3 regions of the Arthrobacter sp. PAMC 25486 genome follow, and region 1 is predicted to be linked to each of the others. Evidence: riboswitches for the same ligand, from Rfam matches in the RefSeq annotation. Region 1 holds a riboswitch; each other region holds the start of a gene.

The links. A riboswitch is a leader RNA that binds a small molecule or an ion and turns the genes downstream of it on or off. The one in region 1 is predicted to bind S-adenosylmethionine.
Region 2: another riboswitch for S-adenosylmethionine. It lies ahead of art_RS14070 (DUF1737 domain-containing protein); the one in region 1 lies ahead of art_RS07320 (aminotransferase class V-fold PLP-dependent enzyme).
Region 3: another riboswitch for S-adenosylmethionine. It lies ahead of art_RS14790 (OsmC family protein); the one in region 1 lies ahead of art_RS07320 (aminotransferase class V-fold PLP-dependent enzyme).

Annotation. Positions count from the first base shown of each region.
Region 1 covers NZ_CP007595.1:1,608,326-1,612,584, reverse strand. Annotated here, with positions in the region: gene art_RS07325 (class I SAM-dependent methyltransferase) at 1-150, opposite strand, end outside; gene art_RS07320 (aminotransferase class V-fold PLP-dependent enzyme) at 442-1,872, opposite strand; SAM riboswitch class IV at 1,912-2,025, opposite strand; gene hisN (histidinol-phosphatase) at 2,199-3,014, opposite strand; gene rsgA (ribosome small subunit-dependent GTPase A) at 3,394-4,259, opposite strand, start outside.
Region 2 covers NZ_CP007595.1:3,069,661-3,073,919, forward strand. Annotated here, with positions in the region: gene art_RS14055 (hypothetical protein) at 1-72, shown strand, start outside; gene art_RS14060 (O-succinylhomoserine sulfhydrylase) at 143-1,381, opposite strand; gene art_RS14065 (rhodanese-like domain-containing protein) at 1,529-1,921, opposite strand; gene art_RS14070 (DUF1737 domain-containing protein) at 1,918-2,178, opposite strand; SAM riboswitch class IV at 2,265-2,384, opposite strand; gene art_RS14075 (polysaccharide deacetylase family protein) at 2,515-4,065, opposite strand; gene art_RS23340 (hypothetical protein) at 4,158-4,259, opposite strand, start outside.
Region 3 covers NZ_CP007595.1:3,235,818-3,240,076, reverse strand. Annotated here, with positions in the region: gene art_RS14800 (LLM class flavin-dependent oxidoreductase) at 1-59, shown strand, start outside; gene art_RS14795 (NADPH-dependent F420 reductase) at 56-754, shown strand; gene art_RS14790 (OsmC family protein) at 899-1,438, opposite strand; SAM riboswitch class IV at 1,475-1,592, opposite strand; gene art_RS14785 (ABC-F family ATP-binding cassette domain-containing protein) at 1,763-3,400, shown strand; gene art_RS14780 (FAD-dependent oxidoreductase) at 3,840-4,259, shown strand, end outside.

The DNA.
Region 1 (4,259 bases):
ACTGTCGCCGGCAGATTGCAGCAGCCAGTCAAGGGAGTCTTGGGGATACCCGGGGCGGACCTTGTGATAGTGGTCCCCGCCCTCAAGGAATGCGGCAGCCATGTGCCTGCGCCGTTCCGCGTCGAAGACCGGTCCGCCAATGCCCGCCATGTGTGCTCCTGAAAAGTTGTGCCGCTTGCTGCCGGTTGCTGCCGCTCAACTTTACCGTCTACCTAACCCTCGCTCACATATGGGGCGGTTTCCAAGGACCCTCGCTCACATAAGGGGCTTTTTCGCCCGACGCTCGCTCATTCAACTGCAGCTTTGCTCGGGTTCTTGAGAGCGCGGTATCACCTGGTGATACCGCGTCGGGAAGAAACGGGAGGAAACGCCCCGTAGGTGAGCGAGCGTTGGGGAAAAGTGCCCCGTATGTGAGCGAGCGTCTGAAGGGGAGGGGGTGGGTCAGTCGCTGGTGGTGCAGGGGGCGGCGCCGGCCGTGCCCGGCGTGTTCGGCGCCCAGTGGGGGTAGCTACGGTTGTCGTTGGCGGGAACCCAGCGGCCGGCGTCAACCACATAGTCCCAGCCGAGTCCGCCACCCAACAGTGCCGCGATGCCGTCGATCAGGCGCTGGGCGTCCTCGAGCCGGGATCCCACGCCGAAGCTGGCGCGCAGCGAACCGGCGGGCAGGCCCAGGCGGTTTAGCAGCGGGTGGGCACAGAATTTTCCGTCGCGCACGCCCACGCCGTGTTCGGCGGAGAGGTATGCGGCGGCCAATCCGGCGTCGTACCCGGTGACCGAGAAATTCACGACGCCGATGCTGCCGCAACCCGGGTAGACTGACGCATCGCTGAACAGCGAGTGGACGGTGACGCCGTCGAGCTTGTTGAGCCCGTCGACGAGGTGGGCGCGCAGGAGCTGTTCGTGGTTGTGCCAGTCGTCGGCGTCCAGCGCGGCCAGCACGGAGGCGGCCCTGGCCAGGGTTGCGGCGCCCAGAACGTTGGGGGAGCCGGCCTCGTGGCGGGCAGGGCCATCGGTCCAGCTGGTGGATTCGAGGCGGACTTCCTTCACGGCGCCGCCGCCGGCCAGGTGTGGGGCGCCGGCGTCGAGCCAGTCTGCGCGGCCCACGAGGACGCCCGCGCCGAAGGGTGCGTAGAGCTTGTGTCCGGAGAACGCCAGGTAGTCGATGCCGCTGGCGGCCAAATCGATGCGGCGGTGCGGGGCCAGCTGGGCGGCGTCCACCACAATGCGGGCGCCGAACTGGTGGGCCAGGGCGGCAAGCTCGGCCACGGGCAGCACCTCGCCTGTGACATTTGAGGCGCCGGTGACGGCCAGCAGCACGATGTTTCCGGCGCGCAGCTGGGTCTCCACGCGGGACAATGTGGCGGCGATGGAGTCCGCCGCAACCACCGAACGGTGCGGCAGCGCCTGCCACGGCAGCAGGTTGGCGTGGTGTTCGATGTCCAGGTACAGCACCTCGCCGTGGGCGTTGGAGCGGCCCTCGGTGAAGCCGCGCTGCTTCAGGATGGACTCGACGCAGCCGGCCAGCAGATTCAGGGAGTCGGTGGTGTTGCGCGTGAAGATGACGGTGTCGTCGGCGCGGGCGCCCACAAAATCGGCCACAATCCGGCGGGCATTCTCATACACCGAGGTGCTGACCTGCGAGGCGTATCCGGCCCCGCGGTGCACGCTGGCGTAGTAGGGCAGGACCTCGTTCAGATGTGCCGCAACCTCTGCAACGGCCGGGGCAGATGCCGCATAATCAAGGTTGGCGTACCGCACATGCCCACCCTGAATCAGCGGCGCAGCCAGATCCTGGCCCACCACGGGCAGCAGCGGTTTGGCGATCAGGGAAAGGGTTTCAAGGGGTGCAGATTCCAGCAGGGCATGGCTCATGAGAAATTCCTTCGACGAAGGACCCTTTGGCTGCCAAGGAGTCCGCGCTTGCCAAGACCGAACAGGTCTGGCCAGGTCGTCACCCGGGGCACCCCGCCGCGAAAGGAGGGTTGCCGGCCAGCAAACCGGGGTTTAGCGCTGGCACTCGTGACCTATGCACAAGAGATTAGCCCAAGTTCCCCGCTTTCGCATTTGTTACGAAGCGTTTCGTCACCCTTCCGGGCCCCAGCGCAAGGCAACGAAAAAGAACGACGGCGGGAGGCCGCCGTCGTTCTTAACCCACCTGTGCTTCTGGGTCGCCACAGGCACTTCGTCAGGCGTGGTGATCAGCCCAGCAGATCATCCCAGGTGGGGTTCAGGCGCTGCAAAACCTCGGTGTGCAGGATGGAGTTGGTGGCCAGGGCGTTGCCGCCATACGGGCCGTCGGCGCCCTCGAGTGAGGTGAAGCGCCCGCCGGCTTCCTGCACGATCGGGACCAGGGCGGCCATGTCGTAGAGGTTGAGTTCGGGCTCGCAGGCGATGTCCACGCTGCCCTCGGCGACCATGCAGTACGACCAGAAGTCGCCGTACGCGCGGGTGCGCCAGACGTCGTCCGTGAGCGAGATGAACTCGTCGCGGTTGCCGCGTTCCTTCCAGCCGGTCAGCGAGGAGTAAGACAGTGAGGCGTCCTTGAGCTCGGCCACGTTGGAGACGCGGATGCGGGTGGCAGCGGCGAGCGACTTGCCCATGTACGCGCCGGTGCCGGTTGCGGCCCACCAACGTTTGCCCAGTGCGGGGGCGCTGACCAGTCCGACGACCGGAACGCCGTCGTCAACGAGGGAGATGAGGGTGGCCCAGACGGGGACGCCGCGGACAAAGTTCTTCGTGCCGTCGATGGGGTCGATGACCCAGCGCCGTGAACCGTGCCCGCTGCTGCCGAACTCCTCGCCCAGCACTGCATCGCGCGGGCGGACCCGGGCGAGCTGGCTGCGGATGGACTCCTCGGCGGCCTTGTCGGCATCCGTGACAGGTGTCAGGTCGGGCTTGGTTTCAACTGCCAGGTCAAGGGCCTTGAAGCGGGACATGGTCAGGGAGTCCACGCTGTCAGCCAGGACATGGGCCAGGCGGAGATCGTCGTTGTACGTCTGGGGTTGGATCGTCATATGCCTCACGCTATCGTGATTTCGCGCAAACACTGGCCAGGGCACAGCCCGTGATCTTAGGCGCACGACTGGGGTGCAGTGGCGCGTATGCGTTCACACGTCAAAACTCATCCGCACAACTCGGTGTGAGTGGTGCGGATGAGTGCCTATACGCACAACCGGAGTTGAGTGGTGCGTATACGTTCACGGGCAGAGGCCCTGGCACCTTTGACTGCAAATGGTGGGCAGAAGCCAAGTGCGCCGCGGGCGGGTGGGCCAAGCGTTCCAAGCTGCGCAGAACTCACGGTGAGTGTGCCGCAGAACACTGTTGTGCGGCACACCGGGCGTGGGTCCTGGGCAGCTTGGGACAGCTGGAGGCCTGTGTGTGGGAACGCGGCTCTCAGGACGTTGCGCCGAGTTCCTTCTCCGCGGCGCGTCCTTCCGTCCGGTCGCTGGTACCGAGGAGGCGGCGCAACGACGCAAGGCGGGCGGGTCCGGCGTCGCCCGCGTTCCCGGCGGCAACGTAAGGGTCCAGGCCGCAGTTGACGGCGGCACTGTCATGCTTGCAGCCGCGTTCGCAGTTCTCGGTGCCGGGCTGCAGATCGGGGAAGGCCTGCAAAATCCGGTCCGCATCCACATGGGCCAGGCCGAAGGAACGGATGCCGGGGGTGTCGATGATCCACGAGCCGGGCGCCCCATCCTGCAATTGCAGCGCCAGCGCCGAGGAGGAGGTGTGGCGGCCGCGGCCGGTGACGGCATTGACGCCGCCGGTGGCGCGCTGCGAGCCGGTCAAGGCGTTTACCATGGTGGACTTGCCCACGCCGGAGTGGCCCACCAGGACGGAGACCTTGCCGTCGAGGTAGCCGTGCAACTGCTCGACGGCGCCACCGGCCAGCAGGGCGGAATCTCCGTCGTCGCTGCGGGCGTCGATGCCTGATGCGCCGTCGGCGGCCGTGCGGCTGATGATGACGGTCATGTCCAGGTGCTCATAGTTGGCGAGCAGCTCGGCCGGGTCCTTGATGTCGGTTTTCGTGATGAGCAGCAGCGGCTCAATGCCTGAATCGTAGGCGGCCACGAGGGCGCGGTCGATGAAGCCGGTGCGCGGTTCGGGGTTGGCTGCGGCCACCACAATGACCAGCTGGTCCGCGTTGGCCACCACCACCCGCTCTACCGGATCGGTGTCATCTGCGCTGCGGCGCAGCAACGTGCGGCGCTCCTCCACCCGGACCAGCCTGGCCAGGGTGTCGGGATTGCCGGAGGTGTCGC
Region 2 (4,259 bases), 1.5 Mb from region 1:
CGGCAGATGTTCGCCGTCATTGCGGTGCTGACAGTGTCCTGGGCAGCGGGAATCTTCTGGGGCCTGGCCTAGCAATCAACTTACGTGCAAGGCTCAGAAGCAGTCCTGCGCATAAACGACTATGCGCAGGACTGGAGGCCAGTTATGCGCGTAAGTTCAGGCCGGTGGATGAAATCGCCGCCAGCGCCGCCGTCAGATCCTTCTTCAGGTCATCCACGTCCTCGAGCCCCACGGACAGACGCAGGAAACCGTCCGACAGCCCGATCGCGGCGCGGCCCTCCGGCCCCATGGCGCGGTGCGTGGTGGTGGCAGGGTGGGTGATCAACGACTTCGCATCGCCTAAATTATTGGAGATGTCGATGATGGCCAAGGCGTTCAGCAGCGCAAACGCTGCCTCCTTGCGGGTTCCGGAGGCGGGCTCGGCCAGCTCAAACGTCAGCACCGTACCGCCGGCCTTCATCTGCTTCTTCGCCAGCTCGTACTGCGGGTGCGACGGCAAATGCGGGTACAGCACGCGCGTCACCTGCGGCTGCGCCTCTAGAAATTCGCCCAGCGCCAGGGCGTTCCGGCAGGAGTGGGAAACGCGCAGGTTCATGGTCTCCAGGCCTTTCGTCAGCACCCAGGCGTTGAACGCGGACAAAGCCGGTCCGGTATGGCGCATCAGGTTCTTCACAGGCCCGTCGATGAACTCCTTCGTGCCCAGGATCGCACCGCCCAACACGCGGCCCTGCCCGTCAATGTGCTTGGTGCCCGAGTACACCACGATGTCCGCGCCAAAGTCGCCGCAACGCTGCAGCAGGGGAGTGGCGAACACGTTGTCGGCCACCACCTTGGCACCCGCGGCATGGGCGAGGTCGCACACGGCCTGGACATCAATGATTTCCTGCATCGGGTTCGACGGCGACTCAAAGAACACGGCCGTGGTCGGCACGGACAAGGCCGTCCGCCACTGCTCCAAATCCGACCCGTCCACGAACACGGTCTCCACGCCCCACCGCGGCAGCAGTTCGTTCAGGATGACAAAGCAGGAGCCGAACAGTGACCGTGAAGCCACCACCCTGTCGCCCGCCGCCAACAATGCGCCCAAGGCGGTGAACACGGCGGACATGCCGGACGCCGTCGCAAAGCAGGCCTCCTTGCCCTCCAAAAGACGCAGCCGTTCCTGAAACGTGGCCACGGACGGATTGCCGTAGCGCGAGTATACGAACCGGTCCACCTCGCCGGTGAATGCCTGCTCGGCATGCTCTGCGGACTCGTACACAAACCCGGAGTTCAGGAAAAGTGCCTCGGACGTCTCCTGGAAATTGCTGCGGTCAAGCCCGCCGCGCACGGCCTGGGTGTCCTGCGCCCATGTGGCTGCGTGCTCGTTAAAGTTGCTCAATTGTGGTTCCCTGGCTTTCGCTGGTGGTGCTGATCAAGTACGACGGCGGCACCCGTGCCGGGCTGTTGGCGCCGGTTGGGCTGTGGGCCGTTGGGCGGCTTCGCTGCTGGCGGCTGCCCCGGCACTTACACATTGGGCAACCCGGCTTTAGCGCCAGGGCAGCTTGCGGTTCTTCCAACCGTTGACCACCCGGTCGCCGTAACGGTCGGGTTCGCCCTCAAAGCCCTCGAGGATGTTGTACGCCGTATATCCGGCAGCCGTTGCAGCCTCGGCGGCGGCGATGGAGCGGGCACCGGAACGGCACAGCACCACCAACTCCTTGTCGGCGGGAACCACCGCCTGCAGTTGGGCCAGGAACTCGGGGTTGTTGCTGCCGTTGCCGAGGTTCCACTGGACTAAGACAGGCTCGGTGTTCAGTGCGGAGGCATCCGGGACACCGATGTGCTGCCATTCACCCTCGGTGCGCACGTCCACCAGGACTGCCCCGGCCGCCACGCGCTCCCAAGCCGTAGCCGGTGCCAAGTCACCTGCGTAGCTCATGCGATACCCTCGCCGTCAAACTCAAGGTCGGCGTCGAGGTCGTCGACTGCGGTGGCGACGGCGGCGTCGCTCGTGGCCACAGCCCTCGGGAGAATCACTGCCTGGGCGCAAATGACCTGGCCGCCGTTGGATGTCACGGCCGGTCCGCCGTGCAGTACGTAACCTTCCGCAAGGGCGGTTGAAATGCGCTCACAAAAGGAGCGGTCGTCGGGGCCGGTGATGAGCCGGTAGGCCAGGGGGGATTCGTCCGCGGACATGCTTCTCCTCATTGCAAGTGGCGCCAGAATGCAAGCGGGAGCTGGTGGCGGTGCATACGAGCCGGAACTGGCCTGGCACCGCAGAGGGTTCACGCTTGCAAACGTCAGCCGTGGTAGCTGGGTTTGCCAAGTATTCACCTGAGGCACCCCGCCGGAAAGAGGGTTGCCGGCCAGCAAGTCAGGGCTTGGCGCTGGCACTCATTACTTACCTTGAAAAATAACACATGCCCTGCTGGCGGGCGCCAACGGCTGCCGAGTATGGCGCAACATGACGCGGCCAGTCCTGTGCGGTCAGCCGGCCGGGTCCTGCACCGGGGGGAGAAACGCCCCTTGCGCCTATCGGCCCGGCGTGCAGGGATAGGCGTCCCCGCGGCAGAAGTAGGACTGGCCGTTGTGCATTTCAATGCCTTGGAAAAGTTGGGGGACCGTGACCAGTTGGTAGCCGGCGGCATGCAGGTCATCTATCAGCTGTGCCTGCCCGTCCACGGTGGTCCTGTGGATGTCGTGCTGCAGGATGATCGATCCGGGGTGGATAAGCTCCATGACCTTGGGAATGAAAATTTCCTTGTTGCGGGACAGCCAATCCTGGGAATCCACGGACCAGTTGACCACAGGCATCCCTATGGACCCTGCGATGCGCGCAGTCATGTCGCCGTAGGGTGGCCGCAGGTATCGAGGTGTTGCGCCGGAGGCCCCCGCGATCATGTCCGTGGCGCCCTGCACCTCGCCCAGTGCGGCGTTGAGGGACAGCTTGCTCAGATAGGGGTGGTTCACTGTGTGGTTGGCAATGACGTGGCCGGCTGCTGCGGTGGCGGCGGCGATCTCCGGGTAGCTGGCGGCGTAGCTGCCCTGCTCAAAGAACGTGGCGTACACGGATCGGTCCGCCAGGATCTTCAACAGGCGGGTTGTTTGATCGTTGGGTCCGTCGTCGTACGTCAATGCGGCGCACGGAACCAGGTCGCAGTTGATGTGTTCCTGGCCGGACGCCGCCGGTGGGGGAGCGGTGAAGGCAGTCGTGGCCTCGGCCAGTTGCCGCAGTTGTCGGCCCAAGTCCGAGAGCAAGGGGGAGGCGGCCTCTGCGGTGATGTGGACGTTGACCGATTCTGGCAGTGCAATTCCGGTGACCGGGTCCGCCTGGACAGGCACCACCAGCTCGCCACTTCGGCTGAAGGCTGCCCCGCCCAGCAGCGCGTCAGCAGCCGGAGGTACCGCGGCGGGCGTCTTTGCGGCAGCGGTGCCGTTGCTGCCCTCGCCGGGTTCCGTGCCTGTGGCGGTTGCGGAAGACGTGGCAGATGCAGCAGATGCGTCAGAGGCGGCAGGTGTGGCGGCTTCCTGATGCGTGGCCGGGGTAGATTCGCCGTCCGCAACGATGGCGCCGCTGAGCAGTGCCCGCACAGTTTCCACGCTCTCAGGTGCCAGCAGGGCAGGGCCGCCCTGGACATCCCCGGTGGCCAGATCGGTGTAGCTCGTGGTCTCGGAGAGCAGCGTCATGGTGCCAGCAACGGCTTCGGAACGGGTAAACCGGGTGCCAAGCGTGTTCCCGCCCGCCAGAATGATGTCCTGTGCCAGTTTGAGCCCGTTGGCCATGCCTGGTTTTTCAGGTGCGGCCACGGCCGGATTGAAGCGCCCGCCGGCATGTTGATCCAGAATGCCCAACAGCTGGGCGTCCAACTGGCTGTTGTAGGCGGCTCCTCCGTTTAGGTAGACCCACTTGGCCCGGACCGAGTCCACCCCGTCCACGTGGATCGTCATGGGCAGTGCCCCGGGGACCGTGGACGGATCGAGCGAGGGCAGGGCCTGTCCCGCCACGGATTCAGGCGGCGGTGCCGGTGTGGGGCTGGGCATCACCGGGGCCGGGCTGATGCTGCAGGCGTTCACGGAAAGCACGGCTGCAGTCAATGCCAGGAGCCGCTTCCCAGCAGGAAAATGCATGTTAAGGAATCCCCAGATGGTGTCGGTGGTGGAACTTCACAAGAACTTTACTTCGCGCCCAGCGTAGTCTGCTTTTGAGAACGTGCGCGTTGTTCGGACAGGAGCGTGTCAAACTCATCGCGAGAAATTGGCGACACGTTCATCCCTCG
Region 3 (4,259 bases), 1.6 Mb from region 1:
CCGAAGTCAAGCCCCTCGTCGACGCCGAACTGCGCACCTCAAAGAAGGCCACAGCATGAGCATCCAGACATTCCGCCGGCACGATCCCGCCACCACAACCATCGGCATCCTCGGCGCCGGAAAGGTCGGCACCGGCGTGGCCCGCCAGGCGCTCCAGGCCGGCTACCGGGTGCTGGTCGCCGCCTCCGGTGACCCCAAGGATATTTCGCTGATCATCTCCGTCATGGCACCTGGCGCCATCGCGGTCACGGCCGAGGACGCCATGTCCGATGCGGATTTGGTGGTCCTTTCCGTCCCGCTGCACAAGTTCCGCACGCTGGATCCGGCGGGCCTGGCCGGCAAGCATGTCCTGGACACCATGAACTACTGGCGCGACACCAACGGCGACATGCCCGAACTGGAGGATGCGCCGTCGAGCTCGGAAATGGTGCACTCGCATGTTCCCGGCGCTCGGCTGGCCAAGTCGCTGAACCACATCGGCTACCACGAGCTGGAACTGGATGCCCGGCCCGCCGGTGCTGCTGATCGCCGCGCGCTGGCCGTCACCTCGGACGACGACGAGACCCGAGCCCTGGTGCTCGGCTTCGTGGAGCACCTTGGCTTTGACGCGGTCGACGCCGGATCTCTCGCCAAGGGCGCGGCGTTTGAGCCGGGAACGCCGATCTTCACGGGTTCCTATGATGAGCCCGGCTTGCAGGCTGAGCTGCGAGTCCACGCGGCCGGCGAAGAGCTGGAGCTCACGCCGGCGCAGTGATTCGCGCCGCTGCAACTGGGATGTGAGACGTGGCGGCCACACAAAATCGACCCGTGAGTTGTGGCGGCTTTGAGGGTTCAAAGCCGCCACAACTCACGGGTCGGCGCATCCCAGGCGCCCCGGGCATCCCGGGGCGCCCCGCCGTCAGGCCTTGGTGACCACCGTGCTGACGGGCGTGGCGTTGCTGAACAGGTCCTGCACCGGGCAACGCGCCTCAACCGTGCGGCTCAAGTCCTCGTAGCGTTCCTGCGTTTCCGGCCCCGAGATGCGCACGGCCAGCCGGATGTCGCTGAATCCGGGGCGGATGGCCTCGTCGATGCCGAACAGCCCGCGCACGTCCAGATCACCTTCGGCGTCGATCTGGATATCGTCGACCTGGATGCCAAGCTGCTCCGCGTACAGCCGGTACACCACCACCTGGCAGGCGATGAGCGCCCCGAGCGCATATTCAACGGGGCTGGCGGCGGTGTCATCCCCGGCCAGGGCGGCCGGCTCATCCACCGTGAACTGGTGTTTGCCGGCGCTGATCCGTGTTGCCACCGAACCGACACCAACCCCCGCGGCCGTATAGGTCAGCTTCGCATTCTCGGCCCTGGTGCCGATGCGCTTGGTCCACGCCGCACCGGCTTCGCCCAAACGGGCCGAGCGCTGAGAGGCGCCGTCAATGAGAATGGTTTCAGTCATGTTGTCTCCTTCGAAAGAAGGCGGGCGCCGTGCACCCCGCCATACTTACGCCCCGGCAGGTGCCGACGGCGTCGAATCCTCACCTGGGGCACCCCACTATGGTGTGGAGGGTTGCCGCCCGACCGGCCAGGGCCAGTGGTCGGGACTCTTGATTCTGTCCACCAGTCTGCCGGGATCGCCGCGCCGCCTCAAAGTCTCCGTCACATGCGGCAACATTCCACTACGACGACGGCCCCCTCCTCCCAGCCGGACGGGGCCCCGGGCGGGACGAGACCCACGCCACTGCCGTCCGGCGCACACACGGAAGCAACTTAAGATGGAGTCATGAGCGCAACCCTTGTGGCAAAGGACCTTTCCGGAGGCCACGCACACCGCACCCTGTTCACCAATCTTTCCTTCACGGTCGCACCGGGCGACGTGATTGGCGTGGTCGGAGCCAACGGTGCCGGCAAATCAACACTTTTGTCCCTCCTGGCCGGCGCGGCCACGCCGCAGGGCGGCAGCGTCAGCACGGCACCCCAGGATGCCTTCGTCGGCTGGCTGCCGCAGGAGCATGAACGGATCGAGGGCGAGTCCATCGCCGCGTACATCGGCCGGCGCACCGGCTGCACGCAGGCCACCGAAGACATGGAAAGCTCGGCCGAAGCGCTGGGCTCCGGCAACTCCGCCGACGACGACCGCTACGCCGCAGCCCTTGACCACTGGCTGGCCTGTGGTGCCGCCGACCTCGACGAACGCATCCCAGCAACGCTCGCCGAGCTGGGCCTGGACCTGAGCCCCGAGGCACCCATGACCGGACTGTCCGGAGGGCAGGCCGCCCGGGTGGCGTTGGCCGCGCTCCTGCTGAGCCGGTTCGACGTCGTGCTGCTGGACGAACCCACCAACGATCTTGACCTGGCCGGACTGGCCCGGCTCGAGGAATTCGTGAAGGGGTTGCGCGGCGGCGTCGTCCTGGTCTCGCATGACCGCGAGTTCCTGGCCCGCACCATCACCTCCGTGGTGGAGCTGGACCTGGCGCAGAACAAGGTGGCCGTGTACGACGGCGGCTACGACTCCTTCCTCGAGGAGCGGGCCATCGCCAAGCGCCATGCCCGCGAGGCCTACGACGAGTTCGCCGACAAGAAGGCAGACCTGGTGGGGCGCGCCCGCGTCCAGCGCGAATGGAGTTCGCAGGGCGTGCGCAACGCTATGAAGAAGGCCCCGGACAACGACAAGATCCGCCGCAAGGCCAGCTCCGAATCCTCCGAGAAACAGGCCCAGAAGGTGCGCCAGATGGAGTCCCGGATTGCCCGCCTGGACGAGGTTGAGGAGCCGCGCAAGGAGTGGGCGCTGCAGTTCAGCATCGGTCCCGCACCGCGCTCCAGCACCGTGGTGTCGACTCTGAACGCTGCCGTGGTGCGGCAGGGCGATTTCACGCTCGGCCCGGTGTCCGCGCAGGTCAACGCCGGGGAGCGCATCGGCATCACGGGTCCCAACGGCGCCGGAAAATCCACGCTGTTGAAACTGCTGCTGGGCCGCACCGACCCGGACGACGGCGTTGCCTCCTTGGGCGCGAACGTCGCCGTCGGCGAGATTGACCAGGCGCGCAGCCAGTTCCCGGAGGGCACACCGCTGGGCGACGCCTTTGAGGGCCTGGTTCCGGAGCTCAACCAAGGCGAGGTCCGCACCCTGCTGGCCAAGTTTGGTCTGAAGGCGGACCAGGTGACGAGCCCCGTGGGCGCGCTTTCCCCCGGCGAACGCACCCGCGCATCCCTCGCCCTGCTGCAGGCACGTGGCGTCAACGTGCTCGTGCTCGATGAGCCCACCAACCACCTTGATCTGCCGGCCATTGAGCAGCTTGAGGAAGCCCTTGAAAGCTACGAGGGCACGCTGCTGCTGGTCACCCACGACCGCAGACTGCTGGAAAATGTGCGTCTGGACACTCGCTGGGCCGTGGAAAACGGCCAACTAAGCGAACTGTAACAAACCGCACAAACCATGCCAAGGCCTGCGCAATCAAGGGATTGCGCAGGCCTTTTTGAGTTAAAAGTTGCCACAAACGCGCGAAACATTAGCTGTACTAATCAATTCACGAATTTTGACTTATGTTCTCTAAAATGTTGCAATGGGTAACAGGTTTGCTGCTTCTTTTGGATCTGCGGCAAACCGCTTGTGAATCCTGGTGCAGCCTTGCACCACACCTGGTTCCGGACCCCGCCAACGGCGTGTGAGTTCCGCAGGACCGCGGGAGGCCAGCCACCCGTTTTTGCCGCAGTCACATCTGCCGCCGCGCACTTTGCGCATTATTGCCCCGCCCAGGAGGCGCTGACGAACAGTCCGCCTCCGCACCATCGCCGGCGGGCGCGGATTCAAAGCGTCGTTTGAACGAGACATAGAAGATCCAAGTGATGAGGAGAGCAGCATGACATTGCGAGTCGGAATCATTGGCGCCGGACCCAGCGGCATGGCACAGTTGCGTGCCTTTGAATCAGCACGCCAGAACGGCGCGGACATCCCCGAAATCATGTGCTTTGAGAAGCAGGGCGACTGGGGCGGCCAGTGGAACAGCAGCTGGCGCACGGGCCTGGATGAGCACGGCGAGCCGGTGCACTCCAGCATGTACCGCCACCTGTGGTCCAACGGCCCCAAGGAATGCCTGGAATTCACCGACTACTCCTTCGACGAGCATTTCGGCCGCGCCATCTCCTCATTCCCGCCCCGCGAAGTCCTCTTTGACTACATCAAGGGCCGTGCCGAGAAGTCCGACGTCCGCAAGTACGTCCAGTTCAACACCGTGGCACGCCACACCACTTACAACGACGAGACCCAGGAATTCACCCTG